DNA from 4 places in the Streptomyces sp. NPDC051976 genome. Region 4 is predicted to be linked to each of the others. Evidence: riboswitches for the same ligand, from Rfam matches in the RefSeq annotation. Region 4 holds a riboswitch; each other region holds the start of a gene.

Region 1 (6,925 bases), on a different contig from region 4:
GCGCCGCGCGGCGCTGGTCGGCGATGTCGGAGCGCTGGGCGATGTACTGCCGCATCGGGTAGGCCAGGGCCACCACGAGGGCGCACAGCACGAGGGCGAGCAGCGCCGCGCGGCCGGTGAGCTTGTTGCGGCGCACCGGGCGCCGGGCCGCCGCCGCCCGGTAGACCCGGGCCTGCGCCTCCTGGCCGATGGCCTTCAGCCGGGCCGAGGTGGAGAACCGATCCGCCCCCACGCCGTCTCACCCCTCACCGTCCCACGCCAGTACGTCCCCGCCCACGGTACGGGACCGGGTGCGGGGACGTACGGAGGCGGGGGCCCTGTCCCTGGGAGCCGGGCCCGCCGTGCCGCTGAGTGGGCTCAGCCCTTGAAGCGGGGGAACGCGGAACGGCCCGCGTAGACCGCCGCGTCGTCGAGGATCTCCTCGATCCGCAGGAGCTGGTTGTACTTGGCGACGCGCTCGGAGCGGGCCGGGGCGCCGGTCTTGATCTGGCCGCAGTTGGTGGCGACGGCCAGGTCGGCGATGGTCACGTCCTCGGTCTCGCCGGAGCGGTGCGACATCATGCACTTGTAGCCGCTGCGCTGCGCCAGCTCGACCGCGTCGAGGGTCTCGGTCAGCGAGCCGATCTGGTTGACCTTCACCAGCAGCGCGTTGGCCGTGTCGTTGTCGATGCCCTTCTGCAGGCGCTCGGGGTTGGTGACGAACAGGTCGTCGCCGACGATCTGCACCTTGGTGCCGAGCTTGTCGGTGAGGACCTTCCAGCCCGCCCAGTCGTCCTCGAACAGCGGGTCCTCGATGGAGACCAGCGGGTACGAGGCGACCAGGTCCTCGTAGTACTCGGTCATCTCGGCGGCGGACTTCTCGCCGCCCTCGAACTGGTACTTGCCGTCCTTGTAGAACTCGGAGGCGGCGACGTCCAGCGCGAGCGCGATGTCCTGGCCGGGGGCGTAACCGGCCTGCTTGATGGCCTCGATGATCAGGTCGAGGGCGGCGCGGTTGGAGTCCAGGTTCGGGGCGAAGCCGCCCTCGTCGCCGAGGCCGGTGGACAGCCCGCGGGACTTCAGCACGCCCTTGAGGGTGTGGTACACCTCGGCGCCCCAGCGCAGCGCCTCGGAGAAGGACTCCGCGCCGATCGGGGCGATCATGAACTCCTGGATGTCGACGTTGGAGTCCGCGTGCGAGCCGCCGTTGAGGATGTTCATCATCGGGACCGGCAGGACGTGCGCGTTCGGTCCGCCCAGGTAGCGGAAGAGCGGCAGGTCGGACGCCTCGGAGGCGGCGTGCGCGACGGCCAGCGAGACGCCGAGGATGGCGTTGGCGCCGAGCGAGGACTTGTCCGGGGTGGCGTCCAGGTCGAACATCGCCTGGTCGATCAGCCGCTGCTCGGTGGCGTCGTAGCCGACCAGCTCCGGGCCGATCTGCTCGATAACCGCCAGAACGGCCTTCTCCACGCCCTTGCCCTGGTAGCGGTTCTTGTCGCCGTCGCGGAGTTCGAGGGCCTCGAAGGCGCCCGTGGAGGCGCCGGACGGGACGGCGGCACGGCCGGTGCTGCCGTCGTCGAGGCCGACCTCGACCTCGACGGTGGGGTTGCCTCGTGAGTCGAGGATTTCCCGGGCTACGACGACGTCGATGGACGGCACGAGTGTCTCCTTCAGTCCTTCTGAGATGTCTCTGTCTTTTTTCGACCTGAGCCTAACCGCCCTCAGGGCCGCCGCCGGTACCCAGCCCGACCCCTGAGACGGAAAACCCCGGCCGGGCACGCTCGGGGGGAGTACGTGCCCGGCCGGGGGGCCGAGGTGCCGGTGAGGCGGCCCGGGTCGGCCGTGGAATCAGCCGAGGTGGAGCTGCTGGCCCGGGTAGATCAGGTCGGCGTCCTTGACGACGTCCTTGTTGATCTCGAACAGCTTGTGCCAGCCGCCGGAGACGTGGTGGGCGGCGGCGATCTTCGACAGGGTGTCACCGTGCACGACCTTGTACTCGCCGTGGCCCGTGGCGTGGTGCGACCAGCGGTGGTGCGTCGCCTTGGGGGCGGCGGGCTTGGCCGGGGCCTTCTTGGCGGTGCTGGTCGAGGTCGACGCGGCGGCCGGCTTCGCGGCGGTGGAGGTGCCGCCCGGGTTGATGTCGGGGGCCGGGCCACCGGCGGTCAGGCCGCCCGCGGAGGCGCAGGACCAGGCGCTCGGGCCCTGCAGGGCGAGCAGCTTCTCGGCGATGGCGATCTGCTGGTCCTTGGTGGCCAGGTCGGCGCGGGAGGCGTACTGCTGGCCGCCGGCCGCGTCCCAGCTGGACTGGGAGAACTGGAGGCCGCCGTAGTAGCCGTTGCCGGTGTTGATGTGCCAGTTGCCGCCGGACTCGCACTGGGCGACCGCGTCCCAGGTGGCGACGCTGGCGGCGGAGGAGGAGGTGGCGCCTATGAGCGGCACGGCGATCGCGGTGCCGGCGACACCGGCGACGGCGGCGATACGGGTGAGCGTGGACTTTCGGGCACGACGGTGCTTAGCCATGGTTGTGTCCTCACCGACGCCTGCGAGGTCAGCTGTCGGGTTCGGGCGTGAGTTGCCCGGCTGGATCCGTATCTGCGGTACGTATCCGTTGCTTCACCCCGAGCCGGTCCGCCCGCACATGCCATACGGGAGGCTCCGGCGAAGAACCTTGGGTCCCCCGCTCCTGCCTGCGGCGCTTTCGCGTCTGTTGTCCCGTCGGTCGGCGGCAGGACTCGGCGTTCCCGACCAACAGGGCCCGCTGTGGCGAGCGGTATGACCGTATGCACAGGTCACGGGAAGGACAAACAGCTCCTTCACAAGCGGAATCTGACGGTCCCTACTGAGCGGGTGCACAGATCCGCAGGTCGGACGGGACGATTTCAGCGCTCCGCAAGCGGCCGGTCACAGCGTCCCGGGAGACCCATGTCACACTCCGGAAAGGCGCCGGGATACGGTTCGTCCGTTTTGCCCCCGGCGCCTCAACCGGGGTCAGCCGAGGTCGAGTTGGAGTATCTGTCCCGGTTTGATGAGATTCGGGTCGTGCCCGATGACCGATTCGTTCACCTGGTAGAGCGAATCCCAGCCGCCCTGGACGTGCTGGCTGTTCGCGATACCCGACAGCGAGTCGCCGTCGCCGACGGTGTACGTGTCCGCCGCGTGCTTCTGCGCGTCCGTGGCGGCACCGCTGGTGGACGTGCCGGTCGGGGAGGTGTCGGTGGAGCCGACCACCCCCTCGGCCTGCGTCCGCGTCGCCTGGTCCCGCGCGGCGAGTTCGGCGTCCGTGGGGACGTACGGCTTCGCGTGCCTGCCGCCGCCGGGCGTCGTCGTGCCGCCGGGGGTCGTCGCGCCCGGGGTGCCGGACAGGGACGGCTCGGGCGCCGTCGTGCCGATCGTGTTGGTGCCGCCGGGAGGCGTCGGCTCGGTCGAGGGCGTGCCCGGCGTGGTGGAGGAGCCGGTCGTGCCGGTGACCGGGGCGCCGCCGGGGACGCCGGGGGCGCTCGGGTCGCCCTGCGAGCCCTGGTCGCCCTGTGAGCCCGTCACCGGGGTGCTGGGCGTGGCGGGCGTGCCCGTCGCCGTGGGGCTGCCCGCGGTGGTCGTGCCCGTGGACGGCGTGCCGGGTGTGGTCGCGCCCTGGGTGGGCGTCGCGGTGCTGCCCGGGTCGACGTCCGGCGGCGCGCTGTCCTTCAGCAGCCCGGTGTCCTCCTCGCAGCCGGGCCACGCGTCCGGGCCGAGGTCGGCCAGGATGCGCTCGGCCACGGTGATCTGCTGCGACCGGGAGGCGAGGTCGGGGCGTGAGGCGTACGCGTCGCCGCCGTACTGGTCCCAGGTGGTCTGCGTGATCGCCAGACCGCCGAAGAAGCCGTCGTTGGTGTTGGCACTCCACATTCCGCCGGTCTCGCAGACGGCAACCTTGTTCCAGGTGCCGTTGTCCGCGGCGTGCGCCGCGCCCGCTCCGAGCAGCGGCAGTGCGAGACCCGCACCGGTCGCGGCCACGGTCACCATGGCTGCCGGGGCCTGACGCGGTCGGCGGTGCCGACCGTTCCCGGACGAGAGCATGTGATCGCCTTTCTCCAGCCGTACGTCGTCCCGCGAGCGGTGTGTGCCTCGCGTTGACCGCCGAACGTAGCGGTGTTGGCCAATGGATCACAAGTCGGTGTAGCGATCATCACGTCGGCATCACGAAGTTGACACTGCGTCACTTTCCTTGTGGAGGCCGCTGCGTGAATGTCACGGGGAGCGTTCGCAGGCCGCGCATGATCAGTCCGCCGCGCCAGCGCAAATCGCCCGGATCGACCGCCAGCCGCAGGTCGGGCAGCCGGGTAAGCAGGGTCGCCAGCGCGGCGCGCGCCTCCAGCCGGGCGAGCGGGGCGCCCAGGCAGTAGTGGATGCCGTGACCGTAGCCCAGGTGCGGATTGTCCCTTCGGGCCAGATCCACGGTTTCGGGCGCATCGAAGCGCGCGGGGTCGCGATCGGCCGCCGCGAGTACCACCAGGACCGGGTCCCCGGCGGCGACCGGCTGCCCGCCGATCGTCAGCGGGCACGTCGCGTAACGCCACGTGGCCAGTTCCACCGGCCCGTCGTAGCGCAGCAGTTCCTCGACGGCGGTCTCCATCAGATCGCTCTCGCCGCGGGCCAGCGACTCCTGGAGCTGTTGGCGCTGGGCGGGGTGGCGCAGCAGGGTGTGGACGCCGTTGCCGATGAGATTCACGGTGGTCTCGAACCCGGCAAAAAGGAGGATGAAGGCCATGGCGGCGGCTTCGTTCTCCGTGAGGTGCTCGCCGTGGTCGCCGGCCCGGATCAGCCCCGAGATCAGGTCGTCGCCCAGGTCGCCGCGCTTGCGGTGGATCAACTCCACCAGATACGCGCGCATCCGCTTCACCGAGCGCGCCACTCCGCCGCGCGGGCCGCCGCCGTGGCGGATCATCATGCCCGCCCAGTCGCGGAAGTCGTCCTGGTCCTCGGGCGGTACGCCCAGCAGGTCGCAGATCGCGTAGATCGGCAGCGGGAAGGCGAACTCATGGATGAGGTCGGCTTCGCCGCGGGGCGCGAAGCCGTCGATGAAGCGGTCGGTCAACTCCTGCACGCGCGGGGCGAACTCCGCCACCCGGCGCGGGGTGAACGCCTTCGACACCAGCCGCCGCAGCCGCGTGTGGTCCGGCGGATCGATGTTCAGCAGATGCGTCATCAGATCGGCGCTGCGCTCGCCCGGAATGCCGGTCTTGCCCCGGGCCTGGGACGAACCCCCGTGGTGCACCGGATTCTTGCTCAGCCGCCCGTCCGCCAACGCCTCCCGCGCGTCCGCGTACCGCGTCACCAACCACGCCTCCACCCCACTCGGCAGCGTCGTCCGCCGCACCGGAGCGTGTTCGCGCAGCCACGCGTACGCCGGATACGGATCCGTGGCGAACTCCCACGTAAACAGCTCCGGCGGGCCGGGGGCGGGGCCGGTCATGGGGTGTCCTGGAGGGACTCCGTGGATTGGATGGTGGTGCGGTAGCGGCGGGCGGCGTGGCGGAGGGCGGCTTCGGGGTCGAGGCCGGCCGCGTCGGCGGCGGCGGCCTCGGCGAGGAGGTGGTCGCCCAGGGAGTGCTCGTCGGTGGGCGTGAAGTGCTGGGGGGCCGGGGGGACGGCTATCCCGGCGTCCCGGGCGCGCCCGGCCAGCTTCGCGGCCAGCGCCAGCGCCGGGGAGGCCGGCGGGATGCCGTCCGTCACCGAGGCGCGGGCCTTCTCCACACCCTTGAGCCGGATCCAGTTCGCCCGGACCTCCTCCGCCGTCTCGGCGGTCTCGTCACCGAAGATGTGCGGATGGCGGTGGACGAGCTTGGCCACCAGCACCGCCGCCACGTCGTCGATCCCGAACGGCTCCTCCGGGTCGCCCTCGGCGATCGCCGCGTGGAAGACGACCTGCAGCAGGACGTCGCCCAGCTCCTCGCGGATCGCCTCCCGGTCGCCCTCCTCGATCGCCTCGACGAGCTCGTACATCTCCTCGATGCCGTACTTGGCGAGGTCCTCGTGGGTGCGGACGCTGCTCCACGGGCACTCGGCCCTGATCCGGTCCATCACCTGCACGAGATCGAGCAGCCGGGCGCCGGGCAGGTCGTACGAACCGGGCAGCAGCTCGAGATCGGGCATCGCGACCCGCCCCGAGCCGCCGAGCCTGGCCAGCTCGTCGGTGACGGCCGGGTCGCCCGCACCGCCGCCGGGCGGCAGGTAGACCACGGTCCGGCCGCCCGCGGTGGCGTCCACCAGATCGCGCCCGCTGGGCGCGCCCAGCTCCACCTGGACCCCCGCCTCCCGCAGATACGGCAGCTGCGGGTGCTCGGGGTCCGCGCACAGCACCTGGTCGGCCTCGCGCAGGGTCTGCCAGGCGGGCCAGGAGAGCTGGCCGGGAGCCACCCGGTGGCTGGTGGTGAGCAGTACCAGCCTGCCGGGGGCTGTCGCGTCTACGTCGTTCACCCCTCGAACGTACCCCGCCGCACCGACACCGCGGACCGCGCGGCCCCCGCGACGGGACCAGGAGCTACGCGGCCGGGTTCACCGCCGTGGCGGTCTTGGTGACCACCCACGGGTCGCTGTTCGCGCCGATGATCGCCTTCTTCGCGTCCCAGGTGCCGTAGCGCGGGTTGATGTGCACCCCGAGGCGGTCGGCGGTCTTGGTGATCGCGGCGAGGACGGCCGTGTTCCCCGGGTCGCTGCCCGGCTGGTAGCCGAGGCTCTGGATGAGCTTGCCGACCTCGATGTTGGTGCGCAGGAAGGCGTCCAGCTGGGACGGCACCACGTCGTACTGCGCGAGCAGCGCCGCCTCCAGCTGCGCCTCGCTGCCGCCGGCCTGCTGGAGCGCCTGCGCGTGCGACTGCTGCACCTCGGCGGGCGTGACGGTGATCCCGGCGTCCTTGGCGGCCCGGTCGATCACCTGGTTCTGCACCAGCATGCTCAGCGTCTGCTG
Region 2 (6,925 bases), on a different contig from region 4:
GAGGCCGAACTGGTCGTGGGTGACGCGGTCGCCGACCTTGAGGGAGATGACCGGGCGGTCCCCCGCGGCGCGGCGGGTGGCGAAGCCGGTGCTGCCGCGGGCGGAGCGGGCGGCCATCGAGGAGGAGAGCGAGGCCGCGGCCTTGGAGACGGCCGGGCCCGAGGACCCGCCGGGCACACCGCCGGTCCGCTTCCACTCGATGAGCGTCTCGGGGATCTCCTCCAGGAAGCGCGACGGCGGGTTGTACGCGGGCTGGCCCCAGGCGCTGCGCATCATCGAGCGCGTCAGGTAGAGCCGCTCGCGGGCCCGGGTGATGCCCACGTAGGCGAGCCGCCGCTCCTCCTCCAGCTCCTTGACCTGGCCGAGCGCCCGCATGTGCGGGAAGACGCCGTCCTCCATGCCGGTGAGGAACACCACCGGGAACTCCAGGCCCTTGGCGGTGTGCAGCGTCATGAGGGTGATGACGCCGCCGTTGTCGGTGTCGTCGTCGGGGATCTGGTCGGAGTCGGCGACGAGGGCCACCCGCTCCAGGAAGTCGGACAGGGTGCCGGGCTCGTCCTCGCCGCGCTCCTGCTCGAACTCCAGGGCGACGGCGGCGAGTTCCTGGAGGTTCTCGACGCGGGTCTCGTCCTGCGGGTCGGTGGACGCCTGCAACTCGGCGAGATAGCCGGTGCGTTCGAGTACGGCCTCCAGGACGACGGCGGGGCCCGCGCCGGAGTCCACGATGGTGCGCAGCTCCTCCATCAGCGTGTTGAAGCGCTTGACCGCGTTCGCCGAGCGCGCCGCCATGCCGTACGCCTCGTCGACGCGGCGCAGCGCCTGCGGGAAGGAGATCCGCTCGCGCAGCGCGAGGGCGTCGATCATCGCCTCGGCGCGGTCGCCGATGCCGCGCTTGGGCACGTTGAGGATGCGGCGCAGCGGCACGGTGTCCTCGGGGTTGGACAGCACCCGCAGATACGCCAGGACGTCGCGGACCTCGCGGCGCTCGTAGAAGCGGACGCCGCCGACGACCTTGTACGGCAGCCCGACGCGGATGAAGACCTCTTCGAAGACACGGGACTGCGCGTTGGTGCGGTAGAAGACCGCGACGTCGCCGGGGCGGGCGTCGCCCGCGTCGGTGAGCCGGTCGATCTCGTCGGCCACGTACTGGGCCTCGTCGTGCTCCTGGTCGGCCGCGTAGCCGGTGATGACGGGGCCGTCGCCGGACTCGGTCCACAGGTTCTTGGCGCGCCGCCCCGCGTTGCGCTCGATGACGGCGTTGGCGGCGGACAGGATCGTCTGGGTGGAGCGGTAGTTCTGCTCCAGCAGGATGGTGCGGGCCTGCGGGTAGTCCTCCTCGAACTGGAGGATGTTGCGGATGGTGGCGCCGCGGAAGGCGTAGATGGACTGGTCGGCGTCACCGACCACGCACAGCTCCGCTGTTTCCTCGCCGGTCCCGACCAGCTCGCGGACCAGGGTGTACTGGGCGTGGTTGGTGTCCTGGTACTCGTCGACGAGGACGTGCCGGAAGCGCCGCCGGTAGTGGTCGGCGACGTCGGGGAACGCCTGCAGCAGGTTGACCGTGGTCATGATGATGTCGTCGAAGTCCAGCGCGTTGGCGTCGCGCAGCCGCGACTGGTAGAGCGCGTACGCCTCGGCGAGCTTCTTCTCGAACGTGTTCTCCGCCTGCCCGGCGAAGGTCTCCTCGTCGATCAGTTCGTTCTTCAGGTTGGAGATCTTGGCGCTGAAGGACTTCGGTGGGTACTGCTTCGGGTCCAGGTCGAGGTCCCGGCAGACCAGCGCCATCAGCCGCTTGGAGTCGGCGGCGTCGTAGATCGAGAAGGACGACGTGAAGCCGAGCACCTTCGACTCGCGGCGCAGGATGCGGACGCACGCACTGTGGAAAGTGGACACCCACATCACGTTGGCGCGCGGGCCGACGAGCTCCTGGACGCGCTCCTTCATCTCGCCCGCGGCCTTGTTGGTGAAGGTGATCGCGAGGATCGAGCCGGGGTGGACATGACGTGCGCCGAGCAGGTGCGCGATGCGGTGGGTGAGCACCCGGGTCTTGCCGGATCCGGCGCCCGCGACGATGAGCAGGGGGCCGCCGGAGTGCTCGACGGCGGCGCGCTGCTGCTCGTTGAGACCCTCCAAAAGCTGTGCGGGGTCGGTGGCGGGGCGCGGGGCGCCGTCGCGGTAGTGCGTGTCCCGCTCGGGCGGCGGGCCGTCGAACCGGCCGCCGAAGAGGTCGTCGGGCACGTCCTCGCCGCCCGGTCCGTCCTCCGGCTCCGGAGGCGGCGGGACCGAGCCTTCGGCGGAGGCGTCGAACGGTGTGAGACCGCGCAGGAAGTTGTCGTCAAAGAGGCTGCTCATCGCCTCCCGAGTCTAGAGCCCGGCACCGACAGCCCACCGCCGCTTCCGGTGTAGTGCCGAATCCGCCTCCGACGTAGTGCCGATGCCACGCTGTGTGACGGAAAGCGCTGCCGTGCATGCGAACCGCAAAAGATTACGAAAAGGTATCGGGCCTATCGGACACCGGCCTTCACAGCGGCGCCACGCTTTGGCTACGGTCTCCGCCAACCAGGCAGCGTCCGGCGTCCGGAAGGAGTCCGCCCGCCATGGCGACACACCGTAAGGCCAGAACCGCGCTACTCAGCGCCCCCGGTCCGCGAGCGGCCGTGGGGATCACCACCGCGGCTCTGGCGACCGTGACCCTGCTGGGTGAGAGCGCGAGTGCGGCGCCCGCCCAGCCGGCCAAGCCCGCGCAGCCGTCGATCGCCGAGGTGAAGGCGAAGGTCGACGCGCTGATGCACCAGGCCGAAGTGGCCACCGAGCACTACAACGGCACCAAGGAGCTGACCGACCAGCAGAACACCAAGGTCAACAAGCTGCTGGCGCAGGCGGCCCAGAAGACCGAGCAGTTGAACGCCTCGCGGCGGGTGCTCGGGCAGTACGCGGCCGCGCAGTACCGCTCCGGCGGCGACGACTCGACCAGCCGCTACCTGCTGTCGCCCGACGCGCAGGCGCTGCTGGACCAGGCGCACCTGTCGGACGTGATGAGCCAGCGCCAGAAGTCGGCCGTCGAGTCGTACCGGGTGCAGCAGGCGGCGGCGACGCAGCAGCGCATCGAGGCGGCGAAGAGCCTGGCCACCCTCACCACCCAGCAGGCCCAGCTGCGGACCGCCAAGGCGACGGTGCAGACCAAGCTGAGCGAGGCGCAGAAGCTGCTCAACAGCCTGACCGCGCAGGAGAAGGCGCGGCTCGCGGCGCTGGCGGCCAAGCAGGAGGCCGAGGCCAAGAAGAGGGCGGCGGCGCTGGCGGCCAAGGAGAAGGCGGCGCGCGAGGCGGCGGCGAAGAAGGCCGGGGGCACCACCCCGACCGCGCCGGGCTCGTCCTCCTCGTCGAAGGCCGCGACGGCGATCGCGTTCGCGCGCCAGCAGATCGGCAAGCCGTACGTGTGGGGCGCGACGGGACCGTCGTCGTACGACTGCTCGGGTCTGACGCAGGCGGCGTGGCGGGCGGCCGGGATCGACCTGCCGCGGACCACCTGGGACCAGGTGAAGGTGGGCACCCGGGTGTCGACGTCCGACCTCCAGCCGGGCGACCTGATCTTCTTCTACAGCGACATCAGCCACGTCGGGCTCTACATAGGCGACGGCATGATGATCCACGCGCCGCACACCGGCACCGTGGTGAAGATCGCGCCGATCACGGAGATGCCCATCTACGGTGCCGTCCGCCCGGCTTGACCGAGGGATTGACCCTCTGTATTCGGACTTGTCCGAATAAGGGGGCGTGCACAAACAGTAAGATCACAAAGCGATTTCGGTCACATTGCAATCCAAACTTCCCAAGACTCGAAGAAGTTGACTACGGTAGCCCGCTAGGTGGCGTGCTCCCCCGTCGGCTCCGGAGTCGACAGCGCACCACCTCCGCTCAATCCGGTCCTGGACCGGAGCCGGGGACCCACCCAGCACGTGGGGTGAATCGGTAGAGACACCGCAAGGTGTCCCGACCGTAGGGCGACCTTCAGCCCGAACCCGTCAGCTAACCCGGTAGGCGGCACACGGAAGGATTTGCCTCTCTTGGCGTCGCATCGCAAGCCGCGTACCCGAATACTGTCAACGGCGGGCCCGCGGGCCGCCGTCGGTATCACCACCGCGGCGCTGGCCTCGGTCACCCTGCTGAGCGAGAGCGCGAACGCGGCGCCCGCCAAGCCCTCGATCGCCGAGGTGAAGGCGCAGATCGAGGAACTGAACCAGCAGGCCGAGGTCGCCACGCAGCAGTACGACGCCGCGCAGGAGAAGACGACCAAGCAGCGCGCGACGGCGAACCAGCTCCTGGCGCAGGTCGCGCAGAAGACCCAGAAGATGAACGAGACGCGGCGCATCCTGGGCCAGTTCGCCACCGCGCAGTACCGCGACGGCGGCATCGACGAGACCACGCAGCTGCTGCTCTCCGAGGACCCGGCGGGCTTCCTGGCCCAGACGCACATGCTGGACCGGCTCTCCACCACGCAGGAGCAGGCGCTGGAGACCTTCAAGGTCCAGCAGGAGCAGGCCAACATCCAGCGCGCGCAGGCCACTTCGAGCCTCAACGAGCTGACCGCCGCGCAGAGCAAGCTGGCCGCCGAGAAGAAGAACGTCGACACCAAGCTGGCCGCCGCGCAGAAGCTGCTCAACAGCCTCACCAAGGACCAGCGCACCCAGCTCGCCGCGCTCGACCACCACAGCACCTCGTCGACGCCCACGCACTACACGTACAACGGCCCCGCCTCCGGCCGCGCCGCCCAGGCCATCGCGTTCGCCCTCGCGCAGCGCGGCAAGCCGTACGAGCGGGGCGCCACCGGCCCGGGCTCGTACGACTGCTCGGGTCTGACGCAGGCCGCCTACCACGCCGCGGGCATCGACATCGGCCGCACCACCTGGGACCAGATCAAGGACGGCACGCGGGTCTCGGAGTCGGACCTGCGCCCCGGCGACCTGGTCTTCTTCTACTCCGGCATCAGCCACGTGGCCATCTACCTCGGCAACGGCCAGATCGTGCACGCCCCGCACACCGGCGCGGTCGTGGAGATCGGGCAGTTGAGCTGGATGCCGTTCGCGGGCGCCGTCCGCCTGGCCTGACACCGCAGGGCCGAAGCACCGCAACACCGCATTCCGTAGCACACGAGAGCCGGTCGGGGAGTCCCCGACCGGCTCTTCGGTCATGTGGTGGACGCATTACGCCGCGGCCGCCCCGCCCGCCGGTCGGTTACGGTCGCGGGCCGATCGAATACGACCAGTCCCGGTCTCCTTGCCCGCCCCCTCCCCCCGGCAGGTTTAGCGTCACTCCCCAGGTGGTCGATCCCCATTGCCGTCAGAAGCCGGACGGCACGACCGCCCCCGCCGAAGGTCCGGCGGTCGCCTGCTCCCCCCGTGGCGGGCGCCGCCGGACCGTCCCCTGGCCCCGGAAGGGATGACGGCCGCATGGCCTCCCACAGTCCCCGCTCGCACCGCAGACCCACGGCGGCGCGTGCCTTCACCGCCCGCACCTCGGCCCGTACGGCCGTCACCCTCGCGCTCGCCTCCGCCGCGTCGGTCACCCTCTTCGCGGAGACCGGCAACGCGCAGCCGCGGCCCGCCACCCCCGGCGAGGTCAAGGCGGAGGTCGACGCCCTCTACCAGCAGGCGGAGGCGGCCACCGAGAGCTACGACGGCGCGAAGGAGCAGGCGGACACCGCCCGGCACGCCGTCGACGCGCTCCAGGACGAACTGGCCCGCAAGACCGCGCTGTTCAACGAGACGCGGGACACCATCGGTTCGCTGGCGGCGGCGCAGTACCGTACGGGCGGCATCGACCCGACCGTGCAGCTGGTGCTCAGCTCCTCGCCGGACGCGTATCTGGAACGGGCGGGCCTGCTCGACAAGTTGAGCAGCAGGCAGACCGCCGCGCTGGCCCAACTCGCCGCCCAGCGGCAGGATGTGGCGCGCACCCATGACGCGGCCGACGCGAAGCTCGCCGCGCTGCGGTCGGCGCAGGAGCGGCTGGCGGCCCGCAAGCACGAGGTGCAGACGAAGCTGGCGCAGGCGCAGGCCCTGCTCGACCGGCTCTCCGCCCCCGAACGCGCCGCAGTCGACGCCTCCGACGGCTCCTCGGCGCCCACCACCCGCGCCGCCACCCGCACCCCGCTCTCCCCCGACCCCGGCCGGTCGGGCATCCCCGCGGCCCCCTCCGCCCGCGCCGCGCAGGCCGTCGCCTTCGCCTACCGCGCGCTGGGCCTGCCGTACGTCTGGGGCGCCACCGGCCCGAACGCCTACGACTGCTCGGGGCTGACCCAGGCCGCCTGGAGGGCTGCGGGCGTCTCGCTCCCCCGCACCACGTACACGCAGATCAACGCGGGCACCCGGGTTCCCGAGTCCGCCCTCCAGCCGGGCGACCTGGTCTTCTTCTACTCCGGCATCTCCCATGTCGGCCTCTACATCGGCAACGGCCAGATGATCCACGCCCCGCACCCGGGCGCCCCGGTCCGTATCGCCCCCATCTCGGAGATGCCCTTCGCGGGCGCGACCCGCCCGTCCTGACGCGGGACGCACACGCCGACGAGCCCGGCCCCTGGACGTACGGGGCCGGGCTCGGCTGACGCGGGATCAGGACGGCAGGTGCCACTGCTGGTTGGCGCCGCCGGAGCAGGACCAGATCTGCAGGCGGGTGCCGTTGGCGGAGCTGGGGCCCGTGGCGTCGAGGCACTTGCCCGAACCGGTGTTGACCAGGGTGCTGTTGGCGCCCGCGGTCCACTTCTGGGCGTTGGTGCCGTTGCAGTCGTAGAGCTGGGTCTTGGTGCCGTTCGCGGTGCCCGCGGCGGCCACGTCGAGGCACTTGCCCAGGGACTGGATCGTGCCGTCGGTGCCGACCGTCCAGGACTGGGCGGAGGTGCCGTTGCAGTCGTAGAGCTGGACGGCGGTGC
Region 3 (6,925 bases), on a different contig from region 4:
CGCCGCCGGGTCCGCGCTGGCCGCGCTGCGGCTGCTGCGCCGGGAGCCCGAGCGGGCCGCGCGGGCGCACCAGGTCGCCCTCGCGTTCCACCGGGGGCTGACCGCCGCCGGTCTGGACGCGACCGCGCCCGACGCGTGTGTGGTGTCGGTCCGCGCGCCGTCGCCGGAGGCGGCCTACGACTGGGCCGCGCGGTGCAGGTCCGAGGGGCTGGCGGTGGGCTGCTTCCGCCCGCCGTCCGTGCCCGACGGCGTCTCCCGGCTGCGGCTGACCGCGCGCTGCGACCTGACGGACGACCAGATCGCAGCGGCGGTGGACGTGATCGACCGCACCGCCCCGCCCGGTGCGGTCACCGGCCCCCGAAACCGGGCCTAGGGCCTAGGGCCTGCCCTGGGCGGCCCGGGTCCGGACGCCGCCGGTTCTAGTCCGGCGGCGGCAGTACGTCATCCCGCACCGCTCGCACGAAGTGCGACCACGCCGCCGGGGTGAACAGCAGCGCGGGGCCCTCCTGGTCCTTGGAGTCGCGGACGGCGAGAAGACCTGAGGCGAGCCGGGCGGTCTCCACGCAGTTGTTCGCGGCGGTGCTGTGGCTGCTGCGCTGCCATCTCACACCGGAAAGCGCCGTACTTGAGGAAACGTACCGGGACAGAGCTGTCATGGTGTCTCCTTTTTCAGACCTTTTCATGTCATTCACGGGTACGCGCCATGCTTTCGGCGATCTCGCCGATGAGATCCGCCGACTCCTCGCGGGGAAGAGCACATGCGCACAATCGGTCGTAGGCCGCGCCGTACGCCTCGATGTCCTCTTTCCGATCGACATAGAGACTACTCGTCAAGTGGTCAATAACAACCACATCCAGATCAGCAATGCGCGGAAAGGAGAAGATGACGAACGAACCCGTAACTCCTATGTGCCCGCCCGCGCCGAACGGCAACACCTGCAGCCGGATATGGGGGAGCGCGGCGGCCTCCCGCAGGGCGCGCAACTGCTCGGCCATCACCTCGGCGCCGCCGACCGTGCGCCGCAGCACTGCCTCGTCCAGCACCGCCCACAGCTCCAGCGGCGGGTCCTGCCGGAGCACCGCCTGCCGCGCGATGCGCACGTCGACCAGCGACGCGACCTCGCGCGGGCCCAGCCGCGGCATCACGTCGGTGGTGAGCGCGTGGGCGTACGCCGGGGTCTGGAGCAGTCCCGGCACCACGCTGTTCTCCATCGAGCGGGCCCGGCTGGCGCCCGTCTCCAGGCTGATGAAATCGCGGTACTCCACCGGCAGCACCTCGCGGAAGTCCTGCCACCAGCCGCGCTGATGGCCCTTTCCGGCGAGTGTGCCGAGCAGGTCGCGCAGATCGCGGTCGCGCACCCCGTAGGCGTCGAGGAGCAGGGTCACGTCCTCGGCGGTCACACTGCTGCGGCCGGTCTCTATCCGGCTGACTTTCGACTGGTGCCAGCCGACCAGCGCGGCCGCGCCGCCACTGGTCAGTCCGGCCAGATCCCGCAACCGGCGCAACTCCGCGCCCAGTTTGCGCCGGCGCACGGCGGGGACTCGTTCCATGACCTGACGAACCTCCTGTGGTCGGCAACGCGGTTCCTGTGACCGTTACGACAGTCTGCCGACCAAATGCGTATCCACGTAGCAGAGTTCACCGTTTCGAGCGACAGATATATGCAGAGCGCTGTGGATCGTCCGTATTGGCGGCACGATGAGTGGCACTCTGGCGCGATCCAGCCGCTACCGGGCCTGGCCCGGTCAGCGCGCGCCGGTGCCCGGCACAGCGGAAAAGGACCACGCCGCCATGGCAGATCTTCAGGAAGTATCCGTCACCCTGCCGAGCGACCCCGCCTCGGTCCCGACTGCCCGGCGGTACGTATGCGCACAGCTCGCGGAGTGGGGGCTGCCCGCGGACGCCCCGGCGGTGGACGCCGTCCGGCTGATCGTCTCCGAACTCGCCACCAACGCCGTCCTGCACACCTCGGGGCAGTCACCGACCTTCACCGTCGACGTCCAGCTCGAACGCGCCGAGGAGCTGCGGATCGGCGTCACCGACAGCCATCCGCGCTGGCCGCAGCGGCTGCCCGCGGCCGTCCAGCAGGACAACGGCCGGGGCATGGTGATCATCCGTCATCTGGCCGCGGAGTCCGGCGGCAAGCTGCACGTCACCCCGACCGACGACGGCGGCAAGACCGTGTGGATCATGATCCCGTGGGCGGTGCCGGTGCGCTGACCCGGCGCCCCGGCGCCCGGCGGTATCCGGCCAGCAGCAGGGTCCGCAGCGCCCCCACCGCGGGCCCGCGCTCCTGCGCCCGCCAGCCCAGCGCGATCGTCCGGTGCGGTCCCGGCGGTGCGAGCCGCCGTACCCCCAGCGGCACCGCCGCCGACTCCGCCACCATCCGCGGCACCAGACCGACCCCGAGCCCGGCACTGACCAGCGCGCACACCGTCACATAGGCCGGGGTCTCGCAGACCACCGGCATCGTCACCCCCGCCGCGGCCAGCGCCGCCTCGATCGCCCGCCGGTTCGGGTACGACGCGGGCGCGCTGACCAGCGGCAGACCGTCCAGCTCCGGCAGCGACAGCGGCGCGGGGGAGTCCGCGAGGAGATGGCCGGGCGCGGTGATCAGCAGCAGCTCCTCGACCAGCAGCGGCTCCACGGTCAGCCCGCCGGGCACCGCGGCGTCCGGCGCGCCCTCGTAGGTGTGGGTGATCGCCAGATCGGCCGCGCCCTCGGCGACCGCCTCCAGACCGGCGGGCGGTTCGTACTCCGCCACGCTCAGCGCCACCGCCGGGTGCGAGCGGCGGAAGGCGGTCAGCACCGGCGGCAGCAGATGCATCCCGGCCGTCGAGAAGGTGCCGACCCTGACCCGGCCACCGGACACCCCGGCCAGCTCCGCCAGCTCCAGCCGGGCCCGCTCCATCTGGCCGAGCACCAGCCGGGCGTGCCGCACCAGCACCTCGCCCGCCGTGCTCAGCACCGTCCCGCGGTACGTGCGCACCAGCAGCTCCGCGCCCGTCTCCCGCTCCAGCTTGGCCAGTTGCTGGGACAGCGCGGGCACCGTGTAGCCGAGCCGGGCGGCCGCGCGGGTGATGGAACCCGCCTCGGCGACCGCCACCAGCGCGGCCAGCCTTGTCGGATCGTACATAAAGCACTCCTTGATACTGCCCCCGGAAATCACACATACCTGATGAAGGCCCAGCTGCGCCAGGGTGGACGGGGAGCCGGTCCGCCGCGCGGTGCGGGGGCGGCGGGGCCGAGGTGAGGAGCGCGGGGATGGACAGCGGGCTGATGGCGTTCTCGGTGGTGGCGGCCGGGATGATCGTGATGCCGGGCGCGGACTTCGCCGTCGTGGTGCGCGGCGCGCTGCGGTCGCGCACCGACGGGGTCGCCACCGGTCTCGGCATCGCCGCCGGGCTACTGGTCCACACCACGCTCGCGGTCGCGGGCCTGGCCGCCGTCCTGGTCGCGCAGCCGTGGCTGTTCCGCGCGCTCCAGGTGTGCGGCGGCTGCTACCTGGTGCTGCTCGGGGCCCGGTCGCTGCGGGCCGCCGCCGGTCCGGCCGCGCTCCCGGCCCCGGCCGCCCCCGGCGCGGCGGAGGACGCCACGGGCGGGCGGCCGGGCCTGCGCGCCCTGCGGCAGGGCTTCCTCACCAACGCCCTCAACCCCAAGGCGCCGGTCCTCTTCCTGAGCCTGCTGCCGCAGTTCGTCCCGCCCGGCCACGCCGCCCTGCCCCGCACGCTGCTGCTCGGCGCGATCGTGGTCGGCATGGGCCTGTTCTGGTTCCCCGCCGTCGCCGTCGGCGCCGACCTCCTCGGGCCCCTGCTGCGCCGCCCCGCCGCCCTGCGGGGGATCGAGGGCGTCTGCGGCGCGATGCTGCTCTGCCTCGGCGGCGTGCTGCTCGCCGAACCGCTGCTGCGCTGACGCCGCCGGTCCCTCACTCGCGCCGACGGGGCCGTCGGAGTGAACCGGGCCGCCCGCGTCCGGGTGAGGTCAGGGCCACAGGTGCGGAAGGGTGAATTCCGGCAGGGCGTAGAGCCCGGCCTGGGGCGCCGACGGGTCGCCCGGGAGCTCGGCACCGGGGATGTCGGCGGCGTGCGCCTCGGCGTTGTCGGCCGGTGCGTAGTCCAGCACGGCCGGATCCGGTGTCTCCCAGAAGCGGCGGGCGTTGGCGGAGGCCGCGTAGACGGCGGCGAAGCGGACCGAGGGCGGGGCGGTGAGCGCGGCCCGTATGTAGCCCACCGCGTCGCGCGGGCTCAGCCAGGTCGCCAGATGGCGGGGCTCGGTGGGCACCGGCTCGAAGCTGCCGATGCGCAGGCAGATGACGGACAGGCCGAACTTGTCGGCGTAGAGCCGGCCCAGTGCCTCCACGGCCGCCTTGCTCACCCCGTACAGCCCGTCGGGCCGTACCGGCTCGCGCGGGCTGGTGACGTGCTCCACGGGGTAGAAGCCGGTCACGCGGTTGCTGCTGGCCAGCACCACCCGCTCGATGCCCGCCCGGCGCGCCGCCTCCAGGACGTGGTGGGTGCCCTGGACGTTGACCTCCAGCAGGTCGGCCAGCGGCGCCTCGTCGGGTACACCGCCCAGGTGCAGCACCCGGTCGGCGCCTTCGAGCGCCGAGGCGACGGCGGCCGCGTCGCGCAGGTCGGCGGTGCGCACGTCCTCGTTGTCGGCCTCGGCGCGCAGCGGCGCCCGGTCGATCAGGATCAGCCGGGCCGCCTCGCCCTGCAGCGCCTCCCGCACGACCGAACCGATGTTCCCCGCCGCGCCGGTCACCGCGACCGTCCCCATGCCCACTGCGCCCTCCAGGAGATCTCGACCCAGCAATCCTTCTCGTCGAACTCCTGCCCGATCAGGCGGGGGCCGAACAAGGGCGCGGGGACGGCGTCCCGGGGCGGGGACGCGCTCGCCGCGCCCCCGCACGCTCAGGCCCGTACGCCGGCGGGCGGCGGGCCGCGTCCGGCGCGGTCGCCGGGTGAGGCGTCACCCGGCCGGTCCGGGGGCCGGGTCATGAGACCCGGCCGTACCAGACGGCGCTGGTCCAGATGCGTTCCAGGCGGACGCGGGCACCGGTCTTGGGGGCGTGCCAGATCTCGCCGCCGCCCGCGTAGATGCCGACGTGGTAGATGGAGCCTCCCGAGTGGAAGAAGACCAGGTCACCGCGGCGCCGCGTGGAGGCGGAGATGTGGCGCGTGCTGTTGTACTGCGCGGCGGCCGTGCGGGGCAGCCTCTTGCCCGCGCGCTTGAAGGAGTAGAGCGTCAGGCCGGAGCAGTCGAAGCGGTAGGGGCCCGTCGCCCCCCACTGGTAGGGGGAGCCCTGCTTGGACGCGGCCACGTTCAGCGCGTTGACGGCCAGCGTCGCCGCCTGCGCCTGCTGGGCGGCGCCCGGGAGCAGGGACGGCAGGGTGACTGCCGCGGCGGTGAGCAGTGACGCCGTCCCGAACCGGGACAGCCGGGCGGAGAAGCGGTGGAGCGCGGTCATGCGCAACCCTTCGTCATCAGCCTGCGAAGGATGACCTGTCGGGTTCGGGCAGGCGAAGATGCCCGGCCGCGTGTGCGGCTTCACCCCAAGGGGCGGCCCTGATGGTTCGGGGCCGGCCCCGCAATGCCTGGGTCCTCCGCTCCCGCCGGTGCAGTCGTGTCGACCTGGCATCCGCGCGGCGGCGGGATTGGGCATCCGCGCGGACCGCCCCGCCACGGCGGCGGGGGCTTGTCGTCACCACGGATCGTTACGCATGAACCGGGCCGCGGCCGGGTGGGAAACGCGCGGTGTGAATCTGATCACGACTCACCTATCCGGGTGGACATTCGGCCGTATGCGTCGGACCGTCAACACGGTCGCACCCTGTGACCTGCGCAAATGCCCATGCCGACCGGTGGGTTCTGGTCACTGCGCGCAATTCCTGGACGGAGCACCGCTCAACGTGTGCTACGCCGAAGGAATGAGCCCCTTTGGTGCCGCGCCGAGCGTTTGCCGGGGGATTCGGTGTCACACAGTGACCACCGGCCGGGTGTTCGCCGCCCGCGCCGCCGACTGACCGCACCCGCCCGCCCGCTGGCGGGCCGTCAGGGCGACGGCTGCTCCGGGGGCCGGATCGGGGCCAGCGCCACCAGTCCCGCCCGGCGTTCGCCGTCCAGCACGCGCAACGCTCGGCCCAGCGTGGCGTGGTGGACGTCGGTCTCGCCGCGCAGGTGCATCTGCGTCAGCGCGTCCCGCAGCGCGACCGCCCGTCCCACCAGCGCCTGGGCGCAGCGCCGCGTAGGTGTCCGTCGTACGGGACGGGTTGATCCGGCCGAGCAGGTCGACGACCTCCAGATAGCAGTCGACCAGCTCACCCTCGGACCGCGTCAGCGCCGGGAGCGGCGGCAGTTCCGGTACCACCGCCGGTCACCGCAGGCCGTACGCGGGGCCGTTGGTCTTGCGGCTGGTGGTCAGCCGGTCCACCAGCCCGTACGCGACGGCCGACTCGGCGTCGAAGACCTTGTCCCGCTCGATGTCGGTGGCGATCCGCTCCTGGTCCTGGCCGGTGTGACGGGCCAGCAGCGTCTCCAACTGCGCCCGGACCCGCAGCAGTTCGTTGGCCTGGATCTCCAGGTCCGACACGTCGCCCTGCGCCACGTCGCCCAGCGACGGCTGGTGGATGAGGATCCGCGCGCCCGGCGTGATCATGCGCTTGCCCGCTGTGCCCGCGGCCAGCAGCACGGCGGCGGCCGACGCCGCCTGGCCGATGCAGACGGTGGCCACGTCGCAGGTGACGAACTGCATCGTGTCGTAGATCGCGGTCATCGCCGAGAAGGAGCCGCCGGGCGAGTTGACGTAGAGGTGGATGTCCTGCTCGGGCGCCGCGCTCTCCAGGTGGATGAGCTGGGCCATCACGTCGTTGGCCGAGGTGTCGTCGATCTGGGTGCCGAGGAAGACGATGCGCTCCTGGAGCA
Region 4 (6,925 bases):
ACGGCTGCGGCAGTCCCCCGACAACGCCGCCTTCCTGCGGCAGATCCAGGCCACGCTGCCCGGCGCCCAGGACTGACCGCCACCGGCCGGAAATTCAGTGGCGACCCGCCGTCCGGCCGCATGATGATCGGCCGGTGGACGACAACTCGCTGGAGGAGCGCTTCCTGCGCGACGGGTTCGTGACGATCGAGGGCGCCTTCCCGGCCGAGACCGCGGCGGCCTGCGCGGACCTGCTGTGGGAGCGGACCGGTTGCGACCCGGACGACCCCGCCACCTGGACGAAGCCGGTGCACTGGGTCCACGACATGGCACAGCCGCCCTTCGTCGAGGCGGCCAACACCCCTGTCCTGCATGCCGCGTTCGACCGGCTGGTGGGCGCGGGCCGCTGGGTGCCGCGGCCGTCACTGGGGTCGTTCCCACTGCGCTTCCCGCACCCGGAGGAGCCGGACGACGCGGGCTGGCACATCGAGGGCAGCTATCTGCCGCCCGGCGCGAACTGGTACTTCGCCAATCTGCGGTCGAAGGACCGCGCGCTGCTGATGCTCTTCCTGTTCTCCGAGGTCGGTCCCGAGGACGCGCCGACCCGCATCCGGGTCGGCTCCCATCTGGACGTGCCGCCGATCCTGCGGCGGTTCGGCGAGGAGGGCGCCTCGGGGCTGGCGATCGCCCCCGAACTGGTCGCGGCCAGTGCGCACCGGCCGCTCGCCCTGGCCACCGGCAGCCCGGGCGATGTGTACCTGTGCCACCCGTTCCTGGTGCACGCCGCGCAGCCGCACCACGGCAGCCGCCCCCGTTTCATGGCGCAGCCGCCGCTCCACCCGGCGGTCCCCTACGAGCTGGAGCGCGCCGACGGCGGGTACTCACCCGTCGAGGCGGCGATCCGGCACGGCCTCGCCGCCGGTGCCGGCCCCGGCGAGGCGATCGGCTAGCGTGCCCACCATGCTGCACGGACGGGACGGGGAGGCCGCCGCGATCGGCGCGCTGCTGGACGGGGCGCGTACCGGGCGCAGCGGTGTGCTGGTGCTGCGCGGGGCCGCCGGGATCGGCAAGACCGCGCTGCTGGAGCACGCGGTGGCCCATGCGGACGGGATGACGGTGGTACGCGGCTCGGGCGTCGAGTTCGAGGCCGAACTGCCCTTCGCCGGGCTGCAGTTGCTGCTGCGGACGGCGCTGGGTTCGCTGGACGCGCTGCCGGTGCCGCAGGCGAAGGCGCTGCGCGCAGCCTTCGGGCTGGCGGCCGACGGCGCGGGCGAGCCGATGTTCGTGGGTCTGGCCGTGCTGTCGCTGCTGTCGGACCACGCGGGCGACGGGCCGCTGCTGTGCGTGGTGGACGACGCCCAGTGGCTGGACCGGGCCTCGACCGACGCGCTGATCTTCGCCGCCCGCCGGCTGGACGCGGAGGGGATCGCGATGGTCTTCGCCGCCCGGGACGGCGAGGGCGCGTTCACCGCGCCCGGCCTGCCGGAGCTGCGGCTGGACGCACTCGGCGAGGACGCGGCGGCGGCGCTGCTGTCGGAGCGCGGCGGCGCGCTGTCCGACACCGCGGCCAAACGGGTGCTCTCCGAGGCGCAGGGCAATCCGCTGGCACTGCTCGAACTGCCGCTGGGCCTGCGGGGCGAGCCGGGCGCCGCGGCCTCGCCCGCCGCCTCCCCCGGTATCGACGGGCCGGGCGCGCTGCCGCTCACCAGCCGCCTGCAGATGGCGTTCCACGGCCGGGTGAGCCATCTCCCGCAGGCCACCCAGGCGTTGCTGCTGGTGGCCGCCGCCGACCACACCGGCGAACTGGGCACCATTTTGCGAGCCTCCGCCCGACTCGGCGCGGCCGTGGCGGATCTGGCGCCCGCTCAGGACAGCGGCCTGGTCGTGGTGGACGGCGACAGCGTGCGCTTCCGGCATCCGCTGGTGCGCGCCGCGATCCACCAACGGGCGCCGCTGTCGGAGCGGTTGGCGGCCCACCGGGCGCTCGCCGAGGCCGCCGACCCGGTCCGCGATCCCGACCACCGCGCCTGGCACCTCGCTGCCGCCGCCACCGGCCCCGACGAGGCGGTGGCCACGGCGCTGGAGGACACCGCGGGCCGGGCCCGCGAGCGGAGCGGCTACACGGCGGCCGCCCTCGCCTATGAGCGGGCCGCCCGGCTCAGCACCGATCCCGCCGCCCGCACCGGGCGGCTGGTGCGGGCCGCCGAGTCCGCCTCGGAGGCCGGGGAGATCGACCGGGCCAGGGGCTTCGCGGAGCTGGCCGGACGCGCCGCCACCGATCCCGCGCTGCGGGCCAGGACCCTGCACGTCCGCGCGCTCGCCGACTTCTGGCAGGGCGACTTCCCCGCCGCGCACCGGCTGCTGACCGAGGGCGCGGGGCTGGTCGCGACGTCCGACCCGGCGCGGGCCGGCGGGATGCTGGTGCAGGCCGCGCACACCGCCTGGTATCTGGGGGGTGACGTGGTCGCCGACACCCTGGAGCGGCTGGCCGCCCTCGATCTGCCCGCGGACGCGCCGATCCGGCCGGTCGCGGACTTCCTGACCCGCGCCCTGGGCCGCGCGGCGAGCAGCACACCGCCCGCCCTGGACGAGGCGGCGGCCGCGGCCCGCGCCGCGGGGGACGGCCGGCTCGACCCGCGCGACCTGGTGATGCTCTGCGGGGTCGGCCTGACGCTGGGCCAGGACGCCGCGTCGCACGCGCTGACCAGCGCGCTGATCGCGGAGAGCCGCGACAGCGGCGGCGTCGGCAGGCTGACCACGCTGATGTTCTTCCACTCCGAGGCGGAGATCTTCGAGAGCCGCTACGACGACGCCCACGCCACCGCGAGCGAGGCGCTGCGCATTTCCCGGGACACCGGGCAGGCTCAATGGGTCAGCCAGCTCAGCAGCGTCCTGGCGCATGTGGCGGCGGTCCGCGGCGACGAGGAGGGCTGCCGCCGCCACGTGGACGAGGCGCTGTCCGGCGGCACGGGCGGGGCGATGGCCCCGGGCGCCCCGTGGGCGTACTGGGCGCAGGGGCTGCACGAACTGGGCCTGGGCCACCCCCAGTCGGCGCTCGACCGGCTCGCGCTGCTGACCGAGGCGACGGTACGGCACCACATCTGCGCCACCCGCAGCGTCCCCGACCTGCTGGAGGCCGCGGTCCGGCTGGGCACGCCCGAGCGCGCGGAGGAGCCCTTCGCTCGCTTCACGGCGTGGGCGGACCGGTCGGGCCAGGACTGGGCGCGGGCGCTGGTGCTGCGCTGCCGGGCGCTGCTGGCCCCGGACACCGAGGCGGAGCGGCTCTTCACCGCGGCCCTCGCCGCGCACGACCCGCACCGCCGGGCGATGGAGTCGGCCCGCACCGCGCTGCTGTACGGGGAGTGGCTGCGCCGGGCGCGCCGCAAGAGCGAGGCGCGCGGCCGGCTGCGTACCGCGCTCGACACCTTCGAACGGCTCGGCGCGCGCCCGTGGGCGGACCGGGCCCGCAGCGAACTGGGCGCGTCCGGCGCCTCGGTGACGGTGGGTCAGGAGAGCAGGTCGGCGGCCGACGAGGCGGGGCTGACCCCGCAGGAGTCGCAGATCGTCCGGCTGGCCGCACAGGGCATGTCCAACAAGGACATCGCGGCGCAGCTCTTCCTCAGCCCGCGGACCGTCGGCTACCACCTGTACAAGGCGTATCCGAAGCTGGGCGTGGTCTCGCGCGGCGAACTGGCCGCGCTCTTCGGCTGACCCCGGACATGGCGGTGCCCGCCCGGTCGTGGACCGGGCGGGCACTGGAGCCGCCGTACCGCTGGGGTTCGCGGTGTGACGGGGACCTGGGGTCAGCCGTGGAGTCAGACGGTGACGCCGTGCGCGGCCAGGTAGGCGACGGGGTCGATGTCCGAGCCGTAGTACGGGGTGGTGCGGACCTCGAAGTGCAGGTGCGGCCCGGTCACGTTGCCGGTCGCGCCCGACAGGCCGATCTGCTGGCCCTCGGTGACCGTCTGGCCGGCCGAGACGAGCAGCTGCGACTGGTGGGCGTACAGGGTGTACTTGCCGTCGGGGTGCTTGATGATCACGTCGTTGCCGTACGCGCCGTCCCAGCCCGCGGAGACCACGGTGCCCGCGGCGATCGCGTGGATCGGGGTGCCGGTGCCGACCAGGAAGTCGACGCCGGTGTGGTAGCCGCTGGACCAGTTGGAACCGGCCTGGTGGTACGGGGTGCCGATGGCCGCGTTGCCGACCGGCTTGGTGTAGCCGGAGTCGGTGGTCTTCACGGCCGCGGGCTTCGCGGCGGGCTTGACGGCCTTCTTCGCGGGCGCGGGCACGGCCTTCTTCACCACGGCGTGCTGCGCGGTGTTCGGGCCGTTGAGGGTGAGCTTCTCGCCCGGGCGGATGATGTTCGGGTTGGAGCCGATGACCGTCTTGTTGTCGTTGTAGACACGGTGCCAGCCGCCCGCCACGTGGTGGCTGGTGGCGATCTTCGACAGGGTGTCGCCGCGGACGACCTTGTACTGCGTGGCCTTCGGGGCGGCCTTGGGGGCCGCGTGCGGGGCCTGGGCGGCGACGGCGGCGGGCGCGGAGGCCGGGGTCTGCGCGGAGGCGATGTCGGCGCCCACCAGCGGCAGGGCGATGGCGACACCACCGGTACCGGCGATGACGCAGATCCGGGTGAGGCGGCTGAGGCTGCGGGGCTTGCGGTGCTGTCCCTGTGCGGGCATGGGGGATTCCTCTCCTACGCCTGCGAGGTGAGCTGTCGGGTTCGGGCAGGAGATGCCCGGTCGCGTGGGTCCGGCCGTCGCTGTGCACGGCGCCGCGAACTTCACCCCGAGCCGTACCGCGTCCGCGGTACGGCGGCTTACCTGGGTCCCCCGCCCCTGCCGTCGGTGATCAAAGTCCAGGAAACCGGGCGGCGGCAGGATTCGGCGTTCCGCCCGACGGATGATCGCGGGTATCCGACCCGCGGAGAGCGAAGCTAGACGACTGTCCGATCTGCGGGCAACCAACCGCGATGCGCCGCAAATCACCCCGGCTCGGACACCGGGACGCCTCGTCACACCCCGTCGCCCGAGGGCCACCACAGCGTGGCCATCACACTCACCCTGGGTGAAAGCCCGTCAGACATGGGGTGATAAAGCACCCGGATCGGACACCGTGGGTACTCCCGGGCAATCGGACCGTGTTCCTGGCGTGACGCGCCTCACTCCGGTGTCATGAAGTGAGCCGCATCACGCTGAAATACCTCTATTTGCAGGGCATTTCGGATATTCCACCCATGTCCTCACCACGCCCGGCCGCGGCTCACCAGGTGCCGGGCCTGCCGCCGATCCGGGCGTCCAGCGTGCGGCAGAGCCGGTACGCCACCGGCCGGAAGCCGACCGCGGGCCAGTGCCCCGCGGCCAGCGGCGAGGCGGAGTGCCAGCGGGCCGACATGTAGCGGTGCCCGTTGTCGTACGCCCAGGCCAGCGCGGTGGCCAGCAGCACCCTGCTGATGCCCTCGCCGCGGGCGGAGGGCTCCACGTAGGCCTCGGCGAGGGCGACGCAGGACTCGGGGATCACCGGGTCGGGGGTGGCGGGGACGACCAGCACCATGCCGATCTCCTCGCCGCGCCGGGCGGCGATCCAGGCGGCGGAGCGCGGGTCGGCGAGCGCGTCGGCGTAGTGCAGGCGCAGCGCGGCGAGCGCGCCCTCCGGCTGCGGCAGGAACATCGCGGACTCGCGCTGCCGGCGCGAGGACTCGGCGGCCATCCTGCCGATCTGCGGCAGGTCGCCGGGGCCCGCGCGACGGATGCCGAGCCCCTCGACACCGCGCGGCTGGCGCCCGCGGGCCTTGACCGCCATCAGCCCCTGGACGAGTTCGCGGCCGAAGCCGAGGTCGGACCAGGGGGCGGTGGCGGCCTCGCCCGCCGGTACCTCGACGTAGTGGACCAGCCGCCGGTCGGCGACGAGGCGTTCGGCGACCCTGGCGTACAGGCCGCGCAGCACCTCCGACTCGCGCCCGCCGGGCAGCGCGTGGCCGCCGTAGGGAACCAGCGCCGAGCGCGGGTGGCTGCGCAGCGCGGCCGGGTCGTCAGGGCCGAGGTCGACCGGGACCGCGGCGAGATGCCCGCAGAGCCCGCCGTCGCCGTCCAGCGCCCGGCACGCCTCGAGACCCGGAGTGGCCAGCAGCTTGCCGAGCAACTCCTCGCCGCGGACCGGCCCGTCGGACAGCCACGAGCGCTGCGACGGGGGCAGTCTCGCCCGCGAGAACCAGCGGTCGTACCGCTGCGCGGCCAGAGGTATGTGCTCGGAAGTCAGCGGCGCGATGGCGACAGTCATGGTGGTTGGTGACGCTAGTGGGGCGCGCGGTCCCACGGCAAGGCTCAGCCCGTCCAGGCCGGGTGCCGGGGGTCGTCGGCGCGCACGGCCACGTCCGCGGTCCGCTCCGGCAGCACCTCGCTCGCGTACCGCGCGTAGGCGGGCAGCGTCCACCGCTCGGCGGGGTCGGTACGGCGCTCCAGCGCGGACGGCGACAGCCGCAGATGGACCGTCAGATCGAGCGGCAGGCCCTGGCCGAGCAGCAGCGGGCCGTCGAGCACCAGCACGCCGCCCGGCGGCAGTTGGACGTACTCGGCGCGCGTGGAGCGGTCGGTGGCGGGGTCCCGCAGCGACGGCAGGGCGCGCCCGGTGCCGCCGGGGCCCAGGGGTTCGAGCACCTCCCGGCGCAACGCGCCGGTGTCCAGCCAGAGTTGGTAGTACGCGTCGACGTCCTCGTGGCCGTACTCCAGTCGCACCGAGGCCGGGCGCAGGAAGTCCGTGGCGCGCACCCGCAGCGCGGGGCGGCCGAGGGCGGGCAGCGCGGCGCCGACGGCGTCCGCGAGATCGCCGGTACGGGCGGCGGGGGCGCCGTCCACGGCCATCCGCCACCAGGCGCCCGGCGGCGCGTCCGCGGCGGCGCGCTCCGCCAGCGCCTCGGCCATCCGCGGCCAGGTGATCGGGGTGAGCT

What was found. Region 4 has a riboswitch for cyclic di-AMP ahead of AB0M29_RS31750 (peptidoglycan DD-metalloendopeptidase family protein). Riboswitches for the same ligand answer to the same signal wherever they lie in the genome.
Region 1: another riboswitch for cyclic di-AMP. It lies ahead of AB0M29_RS25555 (transglycosylase family protein); the one in region 4 lies ahead of AB0M29_RS31750 (peptidoglycan DD-metalloendopeptidase family protein).
Region 2: another riboswitch for cyclic di-AMP. It lies ahead of AB0M29_RS01330 (NlpC/P60 family protein); the one in region 4 lies ahead of AB0M29_RS31750 (peptidoglycan DD-metalloendopeptidase family protein).
Region 3: another riboswitch for cyclic di-AMP. It lies ahead of AB0M29_RS30325 (C40 family peptidase); the one in region 4 lies ahead of AB0M29_RS31750 (peptidoglycan DD-metalloendopeptidase family protein).

What each region holds. Positions count from the first base shown of each region.
Region 1 covers NZ_JBFAXL010000028.1:26,485-33,409, reverse strand. Annotated here, with positions in the region: gene AB0M29_RS25565 (septum formation initiator family protein) at 1-232, opposite strand, end outside; gene eno (phosphopyruvate hydratase) at 358-1,638, opposite strand; gene AB0M29_RS25555 (transglycosylase family protein) at 1,828-2,499, opposite strand; cyclic di-AMP (ydaO/yuaA leader) riboswitch at 2,502-2,684, opposite strand; gene AB0M29_RS25550 (transglycosylase family protein) at 2,968-3,981, opposite strand; gene AB0M29_RS25545 (cytochrome P450) at 4,175-5,431, opposite strand; gene AB0M29_RS25540 (nucleoside triphosphate pyrophosphohydrolase) at 5,428-6,435, opposite strand; gene AB0M29_RS25535 (SurA N-terminal domain-containing protein) at 6,500-6,925, opposite strand, start outside.
Region 2 covers NZ_JBFAXL010000001.1:284,127-291,051, forward strand. Annotated here, with positions in the region: gene pcrA (DNA helicase PcrA) at 1-2,352, opposite strand, end outside; gene AB0M29_RS01325 (NlpC/P60 family protein) at 2,598-3,728, shown strand; cyclic di-AMP (ydaO/yuaA leader) riboswitch at 3,903-4,057, shown strand; gene AB0M29_RS01330 (NlpC/P60 family protein) at 4,065-5,105, shown strand; gene AB0M29_RS01335 (C40 family peptidase) at 5,448-6,542, shown strand; gene AB0M29_RS01340 (ThuA domain-containing protein) at 6,609-6,925, opposite strand, start outside.
Region 3 covers NZ_JBFAXL010000038.1:42,422-49,346, reverse strand. Annotated here, with positions in the region: gene AB0M29_RS30360 (8-amino-7-oxononanoate synthase) at 1-373, shown strand, start outside; gene AB0M29_RS30355 (DUF397 domain-containing protein) at 420-656, opposite strand; gene AB0M29_RS30350 (helix-turn-helix transcriptional regulator) at 685-1,551, opposite strand; gene AB0M29_RS30345 (ATP-binding protein) at 1,793-2,221, shown strand; gene AB0M29_RS30340 (LysR family transcriptional regulator) at 2,190-3,137, opposite strand; gene AB0M29_RS30335 (LysE family translocator) at 3,266-3,913, shown strand; gene AB0M29_RS30330 (NAD(P)-dependent oxidoreductase) at 3,983-4,780, opposite strand; gene AB0M29_RS30325 (C40 family peptidase) at 4,998-5,471, opposite strand; cyclic di-AMP (ydaO/yuaA leader) riboswitch at 5,475-5,637, opposite strand; partial or broken gene AB0M29_RS30320 (hypothetical protein) at 6,056-6,371, opposite strand; gene AB0M29_RS30315 (ATP-dependent Clp protease proteolytic subunit) at 6,378-6,925, opposite strand, start outside.
Region 4 covers NZ_JBFAXL010000041.1:67,285-74,209, reverse strand. Annotated here, with positions in the region: gene rho (transcription termination factor Rho) at 1-76, shown strand, start outside; gene AB0M29_RS31760 (phytanoyl-CoA dioxygenase family protein) at 135-929, shown strand; gene AB0M29_RS31755 (AAA family ATPase) at 940-3,690, shown strand; gene AB0M29_RS31750 (peptidoglycan DD-metalloendopeptidase family protein) at 3,795-4,661, opposite strand; cyclic di-AMP (ydaO/yuaA leader) riboswitch at 4,666-4,839, opposite strand; gene AB0M29_RS31745 (GNAT family N-acetyltransferase) at 5,242-6,258, opposite strand; gene AB0M29_RS31740 (uridine kinase) at 6,303-6,925, opposite strand, start outside.